One region of the Chimaeribacter sp. YP20170169 genome, then DNA from elsewhere that is predicted to be linked to it. Evidence: predicted binding sites of a transcription regulator. Region 1 holds the regulator's gene; each other region holds the start of a gene.
The links. Region 1 encodes CRP, which controls carbon source genes, mostly activating them, when cyclic AMP is high. Its sites were predicted from a motif close to ATGTGANNNNNNTCACAT; they were not measured.
Positions count from the first base shown of each region.

Region 1 (4,282 bases):
CGACGTGGCGCGGCATGTGGATCTGCTGGTCGGCGTGGTGCCGATCGTCAATCTGGAGTGGATCCAGAAGCTGATCCGCGACACCAATGAGCGCGGCCACTCGCGCGAGGCTGTGATGGACTCGGTGGTGCGGTCGATGGAGGATTACATCAACTACATCACGCCGCAGTTCTCCCGCACCCATATCAACTTCCAGCGCGTGCCGACGGTGGACACCTCCAACCCGTTTGCCGCCAAGGCGATCCCATCGCTGGATGAGAGCTTTGTGGTGATCCACTTCCGCGGGCTGGGGGCGATCGATTTCCCCTATCTGCTAGCTATGCTGCAAGGCTCATTTATCTCTCATATCAATACATTGGTGGTGCCGGGCGGCAAAATGGGGCTGGCGATGGAGTTGATCATGGCACCGCTAGTGCAGCGGCTGCTGGAGGGGAAAATCATCAAGTAAGCGGGGACGGCGGGCCGCCCCCTGGGCGTCACTCGACGCTGACAATCTCAAAGCTGTGGGTCACTGACGCGGCCTTGCCGATCATCAGTGACACCGAGCAGTACTTCTCTGCCGAGAGGTTGACGGCGCGTTCCACACTCTTCTCCGTCAGCCCCTTGCCGCTCACCACAAAGTGTAGGTTGATGTGCGTAAAGGTGCGCGGCACCTCGTCGCGGCGCTCTGAGGTCAGGCGCACCTCACAGTCGCGCACATCCTGCCGCGCCTTCTGTAGGATGGAGACCACATCAATCGCGCTACAGCCGCCCACGGACATCAGCACCATCTCCATCGGGCTGGGTGCCTTGTCACCGGCATTGCCATCCATCAAGATCTGGTGGCCCGATGCGGACTCCCCCAGAAACGTCAGCCCTTCCACCCACTTTACCCGTGCCTGCATAGCCTCATCCTCCGATTATTTTCTGAAAATAGCCTAACCCCTCGCAGCCAAACAGGCAATCGGGCCGATCTTCATCATGCTGAAGCGAGACAACAGAAGACACTCGGTTCAGGCTGTGATAAAACAAACCCGAAACAAAATGTTCTGTATGGAGCAAGGTCAGGTTTTCAATGGAACGACGAGGCCGCCGTTTGGCGACTTTTCAGCCTCCGCCTTGCAGCATTATCAGACAGTTAATACTCTTGAAAGAGGCGTATTTTCAAAACGCCGTACAGGGAACTCTGAGCCCTGTGATTTTGGGCAGCGATTACAACAGAGGATAAAAGCAAATGGTTCTCGGCAAACCGCAAACAGACCCTACTCTCGAATGGTTCCTGTCTCACTGCCATATTCATAAATACCCTTCCAAAAGTACGCTGATTCACCAGGGTGAAAAGGCTGAAACGCTCTACTACATCGTGAAAGGTTCGGTCGCCGTGCTGATCAAGGATGAAGAGGGCAAAGAGATGATCCTCTCCTACCTCAACCAAGGGGATTTCATCGGCGAACTTGGCCTGTTCGAAGAGGGCCAGGAGCGCAGCGCGTGGGTACGCGCCAAAACGGCTTGTGAAGTGGCGGAGATCTCCTACAAGAAATTCCGTCAGCTGATCCAGGTCAACCCGGACATCCTGATGCGCCTCTCCTCCCAGATGGCGCGCCGCCTGCAAGTTACCTCCGAAAAGGTGGGCAACCTTGCCTTCCTGGATGTGACTGGCCGTATCGCCCAGACCCTGCTCAATCTGGCGAAACAGCCTGATGCCATGACCCACCCCGATGGTATGCAGATCAAGATTACCCGCCAGGAGATTGGTCAAATCGTAGGTTGCTCCCGCGAAACCGTCGGCCGCATCCTGAAAATGCTGGAAGATCAGAACCTGATCTCCGCCCACGGCAAAACGATTGTCGTCTACGGCACTCGTTAATCCCGGATCAACACGGCGCAGCTGCGGCCCCCCCGCACTGCGCCGTTCTTCCCTGATTGAACATGTGGCGCCGTCTTATTTACCATCCTGAAGTCAACTACGCCCTGCGGCAAACGCTGGTGCTCTGCCTGCCCGCGGCCATCGCGCTGCCGTTCGGCCAGCTCCAGGTCGGCTTGCTCTTCTCACTGGTGCCCGCCTGCTGCAACATCGCCGGTCTCGACACGCCCCATCGGCGCTATGTAAAACGTCTGGCCATTGGCGGTACGCTGTTCGCCGGATGCAGCCTGATACTGCAACTGCTCTTGCTCTACGCCCACTGTCCGCTGCCGCTGATTTTGCTGGCGCTGGCGCTGCTGCTCGGCGTGACAGGCGAGATCAGCCCGCTGCATGGCCGGCTGCTCAACGGCACGCTGGTGGCGGCCATCTTTACCCTTAGCATGGCTGGCACCACGCCGCTCTGGCAGGCACCGGGGCTGTTCGTGCTCGGCACGCTCTGGTATGGGCTGTTTACCTGGGGCTGGTTCCGGCTGTGGAAAGAGCAGCCAATGCGTGAATCGCTCAGTCTGCTCTACCGCGAACTGGGTGACTACGTTGATGCCAAGTACAGCCTGCTGACCCAGCATCTAGATCCAGACACTGCCCTGCCCCCGCTGCTCAAGCGCCAGCAGAAGGTGATGGAGTTGATTGTGCAGGTCTATCAGCAACTGCATATGCTCTCCGGCGAGCGCCACCCGCACTATCGGCGGCTGTTCCGCGCCTTCCAGGTGGCGCTCGATCTCCAGGAGCACATTACCGTCAGCCTGCACCAGCCAGAGGAGGTGCAGAAACTGGTGGCGCAGAGCCAAGCAGAGGCGATTATCCGCCGCAATGCGGAGGTGATCGCCAAGCGGCTGCGGATGATTGCCGATGACCTGCTCTACCACCGCCGCTCCGCCCGCTTTGAGATGGGCGGCGAACTGGCAGCGCTGGAGAAGATTGCCAACCGCTACCCTGATAACCCGGTCGGCCAGTTCTGCTACTACCACTTCAACCGCATCGCGCGCCTGTTGCATACCCAGCGGCCGCTCTATCGCCGTAACCTGATGGAGAGCCGCAACCGCCTGCCCTTCTGGCCAGCGCTGAAGCGCTATCTCTCCTGGCGATCGATGTCGCTGCGCAACGCCGCACGCGTCGGCGTGATGCTGGCGCTCGGCAGCTCGATTGGCCTGTTCTTTGACCTGCCGAAACCCTATTGGGTGCTGCTCACCGCGCTGCTGGTGATCCAGAACGGCTACAACGCCACGCGCGTGCGTATCCAGCACCGCGCCATCGGCACGTTGGCCGGGCTGGTGCTGGCCGCTGGCGTGCTGCACCTGCAACTGCCGCAAGCCGCGATGCTGGGCCTGTTGGTGTTGATCATGCTGGCCGCCTATCTGGTGCTGCGCAATAACTACGGGCTGGGCATGGTGGGGCTGACCATCACTGCGGTCTACACGCTGCAACTGGTGACGCAAAATGGCGCTAACTTCCTGATTCCACGGTTAGTAGACACGCTGATTGGTTGCGCGCTGGCCTTTGGCAGCACCATCTGGCTCTGGCCACAGTGGCAGAGCGGCAAGCTGCGCGACAACGCCTGGCAGGCGTTGGAAGCCTATCAGGAGGCGATCCGCCTGCTGCTCAGCGCCAACCCAGATCCGGCAAAGCTGGCCTATACCCGCATCATGGCCAATCAGACGCACAACACCCTCTACACCGCCCTCAATCAGGCGATGCAGGAGCCGGGCTTCAACTCCCACTACCTGGCTGACATGCGGCTCTGGGTGATGCACAGCCAGTCAATTGTTGAGCACCTGAACGCGATGACTATCCTGGCACGCGATCACTACATGCTGACCCCGGCGCTGGCGCAGGAGTATTTGGAGACCTGTGAGATTGCGCTCCAGAGCTGCCAGCAGCGGCTGATGTATGACGGCCCGGCCGACGGCAACCCCTCGTCAGACCCGATGTTCCGCGCGCCGGACAGCGCGCCGGAGATGCCAGTGACCGAGATGGAGCGCCCGTTGCGCCGCATCCTCTCGCACCTCAACGCGATGAACACCATCTCCAGCCTGGCCTGGCGACAGCGCCCGCACCACGGCATCTGGCTGGCGCGCCGCGTGAAGCGCGATCAAAAAAGCCGCCCGGAGGCGGCTTCAGAGTAGCGGGGACTTTAGCCCGCCAGCGTGGCGATGGCCTTCTCCAGCCGCGCCATGCCCTCATGGATGTCATCAAACTCGATCACCAGCGACGGCGCAAAACGCAGCACATTCGGCCCGGCGTTGAGCATCATCAGCCCCTGCTCCGCCGCGGCCGTCAGTACATCGCGGGCCCTGTTCTGGTACGGCTCGCTTAGCTCCGCGCCCAGCAACAGCCCCATGCCGCGCACCTCTTTGAAGATCGCATACTTCTGGTTGATCG
Region 1 is NZ_CP176824.1:264,553-268,834, reverse strand. It holds gene ACK3SD_RS01155 (phosphoribulokinase) at 1-448, shown strand, start outside; gene ACK3SD_RS01150 (OsmC family protein) at 477-884, opposite strand; gene crp (cAMP-activated global transcriptional regulator CRP) at 1,214-1,846, shown strand; gene ACK3SD_RS01140 (YccS/YhfK family putative transporter) at 1,909-4,026, shown strand; gene argD (bifunctional acetylornithine/succinyldiaminopimelate transaminase) at 4,035-4,282, opposite strand, start outside.

Region 2 (4,282 bases), 590 kb from region 1:
ATGGCTCCATCATCGAAACGCCGATCACCGCGAACTTCCGTGAAGGTCTGAACGTACTCCAGTACTTCATCTCGACCCACGGTGCACGTAAAGGTCTGGCGGATACCGCACTGAAAACTGCGAACTCCGGTTATCTGACCCGTCGTTTGGTTGACGTGGCGCAGGATCTGGTTGTGACCGAAGACGACTGTGGCACCCACGAAGGCATCCTGATGACTCCGGTTATCGAGGGTGGCGACGTGAAAGAGCCGCTGCGTGAGCGTGTACTGGGTCGTGTAACTGCAGAAGACGTGCTGAAGCCGGGTACGGCGGACATTCTGGTGCCGCGTAACACCCTGCTGAACGAGAAGACGTGTGATCTTTTAGAAGAGAACTCTGTCGACGCCGTGAAAGTACGCTCCGTGGTAGGTTGTGAAACCGACTTTGGTGTGTGTGCTTACTGCTACGGTCGTGACCTGGCACGTGGCCACATCATCAACAAAGGTGAAGCGGTCGGTGTTATTGCAGCACAGTCCATCGGTGAGCCGGGTACCCAGCTGACGATGCGTACCTTCCACATCGGTGGTGCGGCATCCCGTGCGGCAGCAGAGTCCAGCATTCAGGTGAAGAACAAGGGCAGCATCAAGCTGACCAACGCGAAGCACGTAACCAACTCCAACGGTAAGCTGGTTATCACCTCGCGTAACACTGAACTGAAGCTGATTGACGAATTCGGTCGTACGAAAGAGAGCTACAAAGTGCCTTACGGTGCGGTCATGGCGAAAGGTGACGGTCAGGAAGTCAGCGCGGGCGAAACCGTAGCTAACTGGGATCCGCACACCATGCCAGTTATCAGTGAAGTGAGTGGTTTCATTCGCTTCGCCGATATGGTCGATACCCAAACCATTACCCGCCAGACTGACGAACTGACCGGTTTGTCCTCTATCGTGGTACTGGACAGCGCAGAGCGTACCGGTAGCGGTAAAGACCTGCGTCCGGCACTGAAAATCGTTGACGCCAGCGGCGATGACGTACTGATCCCAGGCGCGGATATGCCTGCCCAGTACTTCCTGCCGGGTAAAGCGATTGTTCAGCTGGAAGATGGTATCCAGATCAACGCAGGTGACACCCTGGCGCGTATTCCGCAGGAATCCGGCGGTACCAAGGACATCACCGGTGGTCTGCCACGCGTTGCTGACCTGTTCGAAGCGCGTCGTCCGAAAGAGCCGGCAATCCTGGCTGAGATCAGCGGGATCATCTCCTTCGGTAAAGAGACCAAAGGCAAGCGTCGTCTGGTGATCACCCCGCTGGATGGTAGCGATCCGTACGAAGAGATGATTCCGAAATGGCGTCAGCTCAACGTGTTCGAAGGTGAACGTGTAGAACGTGGTGACGTCGTATCTGACGGCCCAGAGTCTCCGCACGACATCCTGCGTCTGCGTGGTGTTCACGCGGTGACCCGTTACATCGTGAACGAAGTGCAGGACGTTTACCGTCTGCAAGGCGTTAAGATTAACGATAAGCACATCGAAGTTATCGTTCGTCAGATGCTGCGTAAAGGCACCATTGCCAGCGCAGGCAGCTCTGAGTTCCTGGAAGGCGAACAGGCTGAAGTGTCTCGCATCAAGATTGCCAACCGTCAGCTGGAAGCAGACGGCAAGATCGCAGCAACGTACCATCGTGACCTGCTGGGTATCACCAAGGCATCTCTGGCGACCGAGTCCTTCATCTCTGCGGCTTCGTTCCAGGAAACGACGCGTGTTCTCACCGAAGCGGCAGTTGCCGGTAAGCGTGATGAACTGCGCGGCCTGAAAGAGAACGTGATCGTGGGCCGTCTGATCCCAGCCGGTACCGGTTACGCTTATCATCAGGACCGTATGCGTCGCCGCGCACAGAATGAAGAGCAGGTTGCTCCTCAGGTCAGCGCGGAAGAGGCTACAGCCAACCTGGCTGAGCTGCTGAACGCAGGCCTTGGCGGCGACGACGAATAATCGTCCGCAAGCGCCAACGCTAAATAAAAAACCCGCTTCGGCGGGTTTTTTTATGGGCGCTTTCCGGCAACGGTAGAGGTAAGCGTTACATGGATAGGGTGAGTGAAGATTGCAAATTGCCCGGCAGTTTACCCGTGCCCGCATCCAGCCCAATATTTTAGTGAACAACTCTCTTTCTGCGCACTCTCCGTTTCAATTGTGTGGCTAATCACAAAATAGGTTTAATCATCCTCAATCCTTGTTTGGCTCGTTGACAGGAAAACCCGAAGTGCATAGTCTCACTTCAAGTGGTATATACCACTTGGTCTATAATCCGCACAGTGAGCCAAATATGAATAATTTCACTGCATTTATGGAACGGAAAATATTGCCGCTGGCAATGAAGATTGAAGGGAATGACTATCTAGGCGCCATCAAAGATGGCTTTATTCGAATTATGCCTTTCCTGATTATCGGTTCGTTTTTCTTGCTGATAGCCAACCTACCGATTCCAGGCTACGGCGAATTCATCGTTCGCCATTTTGGCGAGAAGTTTATTAGCCAACTGAATTACGTTCTGGATGCGACTTATTCGATTATGGCGCTGCTGGTTGTCACCAGCACCAGTATCAGCCTGGCGAAACGCTGGAACTTGAATGAGATCTCCTGTGCGTTAATATCACTTATCAGTTTTCTGGTGATTACTCCTTATCAATACCCGCAGGAGAATGGCGCAGTTATGCGTGACGTAATCCCTACGTTCGCGCTCGGGGCGCAAGGATTATTCCTTTCACTGATCGTAACGGTCATCGCAGTACGCTTGTATCGCTTATTCAACCATCCGCGTCTGACTATCTCCATGCCAGAGAGCGTGCCGCCTGCCGTCTCAAACAGCTTTAGCTCACTGATCCCCTCCTTCCTGATTGTGGTCATCTTCTGGCTAGCCCGTCTGCTGTTTGAAATGACCCCGTTTGCTACCGCTCAGGAGATGATCTTCAAAGTGCTACAAGCGCCCATGATGGAGTTGGGTAATACCTTGCCATCACAGATGGTGGCCGAATTTTTTGTGAGCTTCTTCTGGTTCTTTGGGCTGCATGGCGACTCTATTGTCACCGCCATTATGGGGCCTATCTGGCGCTCTTTAACGCTTGAGAATATGCAGGCGATGAAACAGGGCCTGCCGCCGGTGAATATCATTACCCAACAGTTCCGTGATGTCTTTCTGATTTGCGGCGGCACTGGTTTTACGCTGGCAATGCTGCTGGTGATGCTGTTCCGGGCTAAGAGCAAGCGTATGCGTGAAATTGCAAAACTTGCCTCACCTGCGGCCCTCTTTAATATCAATGAGCCTATTATCTTCGGCGCGCCTATCGCACTCAATCCTTTGCTGTTTATCCCTTTTATTACCGTGCCCGTGGTCTTGTGTGTGATGACTTATAGCGCAATGGCCTTTGGCTGGCTGCCTTTAACCTCTGGTCTGGAAATCCCCTGGACCACACCAATATTTATCAGCGGTTTCTTAATCTGCGGCTGGAAGGGAATACTTTTTCAGGCAATTAATTTGCTGGTGGCCATGGCAATTTACTACCCATTTGTCATGACACTCGATAAACACTATTTACGCGATGAAAATGAACAGGCAAAAAACACCCTGAATCAACATGCCCTTGCCCCGGAATGAATTAAGGACTGTGTAATGAATAAGAGTTTAAAGATTGTCACTATCGGCGGCGGTAGCTCTTATACGCCGGAAATTATCGAAGGCTTTATCCAGCGCTATGCAGAGCTGCCCATTCGCGAAATTTGGTTAGTGGATGTCGAGGCAGGACGTGAAAAACTGGAGGTGGTAGGTAATCTCGCGAAACGCATGGTGGAGGCGGCGGGCATTAATTGTCAGGTGCACCTGACGCTGAATCGCCGGGAGGCGCTGAAAGGCGCGGACTTTGTGACCACCCAGCTGCGTGTCGGGCAATTAGAGGCACGTATCAAAGACGAACGTATTCCTCTTTCTCACGGTTTAATCGGTCAGGAAACCAATGGGGCGGGTGGTCTGGCTAAGGCGCTGCGCACCATTCCGGTGATCCTCGATATCTGCCGGGATATGGAGGAGCTTTGCCCGGATGCCTGGCTGGTTAATTTCACCAACCCCAGCGGCATTGTCACTGAGGCGGTATTGAAGTACAGCAGCATAAAGTGCATTGGCCTGTGCAATCTTTCGCAGTCCATGCAGCATATGGTGGCGGAGATACTTGGCGTCGATCGATCGCGTTTTCTGCTACAGCTGGTTGGGCTTAACCACTTCCTCTATGGCACGCACGTCTATATGGACGGTA
Region 2 is NZ_CP176824.1:3,578,494-3,582,775, reverse strand. It holds gene rpoC (DNA-directed RNA polymerase subunit beta') at 1-1,970, shown strand, start outside; gene ACK3SD_RS16290 (PTS sugar transporter subunit IIC) at 2,302-3,630, shown strand; gene ACK3SD_RS16285 (6-phospho-beta-glucosidase) at 3,646-4,282, shown strand, end outside.
Region 2: a site for CRP is predicted at 2,256-2,273, ahead of ACK3SD_RS16290 (PTS sugar transporter subunit IIC). Genes of this name have one in related genera too.

Region 3 (4,282 bases), 1.6 Mb from region 1:
GCGGTCGCGGTTGGCGTAGGAGATGAAGATGCCACGCGCGCGGCGGTAGATATCGGAGAAGTGCTCACAGGCCAGGCCCACGGTCGGCGTGTAGATGATCGGCATCATCTCGCTCAGGTGGTTATCCAGCAGGCGGTAGAACAGCGTCTCGTTGGTGTCCTGAATGTTGCGCAGGTAGATGTGCTTGTCGATGTCGGTTTTGAAATCCTGGAACTGGCGCCAGGCGCGCTCCGCCTGCTCCTCAATGGTCTCCACCGCCTCGGGCAGCAGGCCGTGCAGGTTGAAGTGGGTGCGCTCATCGTCAGTAAAGGCGCTGCCTTTGTTCAGCAGCGGCGCTTCCAGCAGGATCGGGCCAGCATAGGGGATATAAAGGGGGCGTTTGCTCTCGTTTTCAAGTTCCATTGATCTACTCTTGGCGGTCTTAAAGAAAAGGTTGCGCGCTGATCCTAAAAGATAACGCCAATATGTACAGCAATTGTTATCAATGTATGACAAAAATCGTGCAGTCAGTAACCTAACTTAACGATTTACAAGCCTTTTGGCGGAGAGCGGGAGTGGTCAAACCATTGGGCCGGGCAGGGTGCCCGGCCAGGGGGAGGGGCAATTTTAGACCGCGATCACGGTCAGGTCATCACAGCCGAGGGCCGCCAGCGTGGCGCGGGTGGCATCAACCTGTGACAGCAGCGCCGACTCACGCTCAATCAGCACCGCACGGCGCAGGGTGGCGTGGTCACTGCCCGCCAGGTTCATCAGGTTCAGCGCGGCCTGCAGCGGCGGCAGGCTGGGGTTGAACGCGGCATTTTCGGCGTAGCGGCCGGGGAAGATTTTGCCCTCCGCATCCTCCAGCGCGATGCCGCAGTGGGCGTGGCTGTAGGGGGCGTGGCTCTGGTTCATCGCCGCCAGGGCATACTTGGTCAGCGCATCGCCCTCCGCCTGATAGCCGTGATCCACTTGGTCCATCAGCAGGGTGGTGATGGCCAGATCGCGCGGGCCAAAGGCATCCGGCAGGTAGTGGCCAAGGGAGGCCACTTCACGGCCCGGCAGGTGGACGGCCAGTTGCACGCCGCTGTTCAGCTCATTCATAAACTGGCGGCAGTGGCCGCACGGCGTGTAGTTGACGGTGATCGCCTCTAGCTGGCGCTCGTTGCGCAGCCAGGCGTGGGTGACCGCCGATTGCTCCGCGTGCACGGTCTGTTGCAGCGGCGCACCGGTGAACTCCATGTTAGCGCCGAAGTACCAGTTGCCACTGATGCCACGGGCGATGGCCCCTACCTGGAAGTGGGAGACCGGTGCCAGAGAGCAGGCTGCCGCCAATGGCAGCAGGGCGAACGCCAGCGCGTCGGCGGAGAGGCCGCTCTCCTGTTGCAGTCGGGTAACCTCTGCTGCCGTGAAAAAGGCGGGGAAATCATTATGGCGCAGCAGCGGCTCCAGCGCCGTGGCCAGTTCCATTGAGAGCGCGGAAAACGCGGTATGAAATCGTGCGTGCATCGGTCCTTCCATCTTATGGCAACATTCGGGCAGCCAGTGTAGGGGGACGCAATGGATTGCAGTGTGATTAGTATCACATTTCTGGTGAAATTCATGCAAATGACATGGGAAAGTGAGCGAAGTCACGCAATCTGGCGCGGAGCGATCAGGCGGGAAAATGTCCCCCGCCGGAGCGGGGGAGCGGGATCACTGTGGGAACCACTTGTCGTTGATCGCCTTGTAGGTGCCGTTGGCCTTGATCGCCTCCAGTGCGCCATTCAGTTTCGCCAGCAGCGCCTGATTGTCCGGGCGCACCGCGATGCCGAGGCCGGTGCCGAAGTATTGCGCATCGGTCACGTGCTCGCCCACCGGGGCCAGATTCGGGTTGCTCTTCAGCCACTCATTGACCACGGCGGTGTCACCGAATACCCCATCCAGACGGCCATTTTTCAGGTCAAGGATGGCGTTCTGGTAGCTGTCATAGGCAACGGTGGTGATCTCCGGGTGCTTCTCTTGCAGGTACTTCTGGTGGGTGGTGCCGTTCTCCATGCCAACGCGCTTGCCCTTCAGGTCAGCCAGCGTCTGGAACTTGCCCTTCTGGGCGATGACGATGGCCGAGTTGGCGTAGTAGGGCTGGGTGAAGGCCACCTGCTTCTGGCGCTCTGGGGTGATGTCCATGCCGGAGATCACTGCGTCAAAACGCTTGAATTTCAGCGCCGGGATCAGGCTGTCAAAGGCCTGATTGGTGAAGGTGCAGTTGGCCTGAAGCTGTTTGCAGAGTGCGTTCGCCAAATCAATGTCAAAGCCAACCATCTGGTTGCTGGCATCCAGCGACTCAAACGGCGGGTAGGTGGCGGAAGCCGCGAAGCGGATGGTGTCAGCCGCGCTGGCGGTAAACGCGATGCCAGAGAGCAGGGCGGCGAGCAGCAATTTTTTCATGGTGATACTCCAGATTATTGTTGTGGTCCCCTGCGCCAGCCGGGATGGCCTGCGGAACGGGCAGCACTGCACGGTGGCCGGGACAGGTCTCTACGCTGACATTATTTGAATTTATATGCAATAAAATTGCTTAAAAAATTAGATGAGTGGGTGAGTTTTAATCAGGTGGGCAAGATGGCAGGCAAAAAAAGGGGCGGCCAATGCCGCCCCTGGAGGTCAGTTGCGCTGTTCAAAGCGCAGCGCACGGCGCTCGATCAGCCGCATCAGCAGCGTTAGCAAACCATTGACGCACAGGTAAACCAGCCCGGCCGCGCCAAACACCATCACATCGTAAGTGCGGCCATACAGCAGCTGGCTGTGGCCCATCACCTCCATCAGGGTGATGGTGTAGGCCAGCGAGGTGCTTTTGAACACCAGCACCACCTCATTCGAGTAGGAGGAGAGGGCGCGCTTGAAGGCGAACGGCAGCAGGATGCGCAGCGACTGCATCTTCGACATGCCGAGCGCCTCGCAGGATTGCCACTGGCCGGCGGGGATGGCGCGCAGCGCGCCGTGGAACAGCAGCGTGGTGTAGGCCGCGCTGTTGAGCGACAGTGCCAGCACCGCGCAGAGCCACGGCTGCGACAGCAGGTTCCACAGCCACGGGTAGTGCTGGATGGCGGGGAACTGGCCGGGGCCGTAGTAGATCAAAAAGATCTGCACCAGCAGCGGCGTGCCGGTGAACAGCGTGATGTAACCGCGCACCAGCTGGCTGATGACCGGCGTGCGCAGCGCCAATATCAGGGTGAACAGCAGCGACAGCACCAGCGCCGCCAGCAGCGAGGCGACCGTCAGCGTCAGGCTGGTGTGCAACCCCTTCAGGATCTCAGGTAAGTACTCCAGCATCAGTGCAGCCTCTGCTCAAAACGGGTGGTGCGCTGCTCAATGCGCCGCAGCACAGCCTGGCTGAACAGCGTTACCAGCAGGTAGATCATGGCGGCGATCAGATACCAGTTAAACGGCTCCTGGGTGCGGGTGGCGATGCTTTTGGTTTGCAGCATCAGGTCATTGACGCTGATCAGCGACACCAGCGCGGTATCCTTCAGCAGCACCAGCCACTGGTTGCCGAGGCCGGGCAGCGCGTGGCGCCACATCTGCGGCATCACCAGCCTGAAGAAGATGGCGGCCTTGCTCATCCCCAGCGCCTGCCCGGATTCACGCTGGCCGTGCGGCACGGCCTTCAGCGCGCCGCGCAGCGTCTGCGAGGCGTAGGCGGAGTAGAGCAGCGCCAGCGCCACCACGCCGCATAGGAACGGGCTGACCTCAAAGTTCTCAATGTTGAGCTGCACCGGCAGCTGGAACAGGTAGAAGTTGAGGGTAAAGCCGTCCGCCAGCAGCATCAGCACCTGAGAGGAGCCAAAGTAGATGAACAGCACCACCAGAATCTCCGGCAGGCCGCGCAGCAGCGTCACCAGCCCGGTGCCAAGCCAGGCCACCGGCCGCCAGCGCACCGACTCCCAGACGGCGAACAGCATCGCCAGCGCCAGACCGAGCACCAGCGAGCAGAGCGCCAGGCCGACGGTCATGCCGGCGGCGCTGAGTAGGGGTTGGAATTCACTCATCGGGAATTACTGCTGAAACCATTTCTGGTAGATGGTTTGGTAGGTGCCGTCCTGTTTCACCTTCGCCAGTGCGGCGTCCAGCTTGCCCAGCAGGTCGCTGTTCTGCTGACGCACGGCGATGCCAAGGCCAGTGCCAAAGTAGGCGGCGTCCGTGACCTTGTCGCCCACGGCGGAGAGGTTCGGGTTCTGTTTCAGCCACTCATTCACCACCGCCGTGTCACCAAACACCGCGTCCAGGCGGCCATTTTTCAGGTCGAGGATGGCATTCTGGTAGC
Region 3 is NZ_CP176824.1:2,551,457-2,555,738, reverse strand. It holds gene ACK3SD_RS11590 (NAD-dependent malic enzyme) at 1-402, opposite strand, end outside; gene cdd (cytidine deaminase) at 607-1,488, opposite strand; gene ACK3SD_RS11580 (arginine ABC transporter substrate-binding protein) at 1,675-2,406, opposite strand; gene artM (arginine ABC transporter permease ArtM) at 2,623-3,291, opposite strand; gene artQ (arginine ABC transporter permease ArtQ) at 3,291-4,007, opposite strand; gene artJ (arginine ABC transporter substrate-binding protein) at 4,014-4,282, opposite strand, start outside.
Region 3: a site for CRP is predicted at 1,550-1,567, ahead of cdd (cytidine deaminase). Genes of this name have one in related genera too.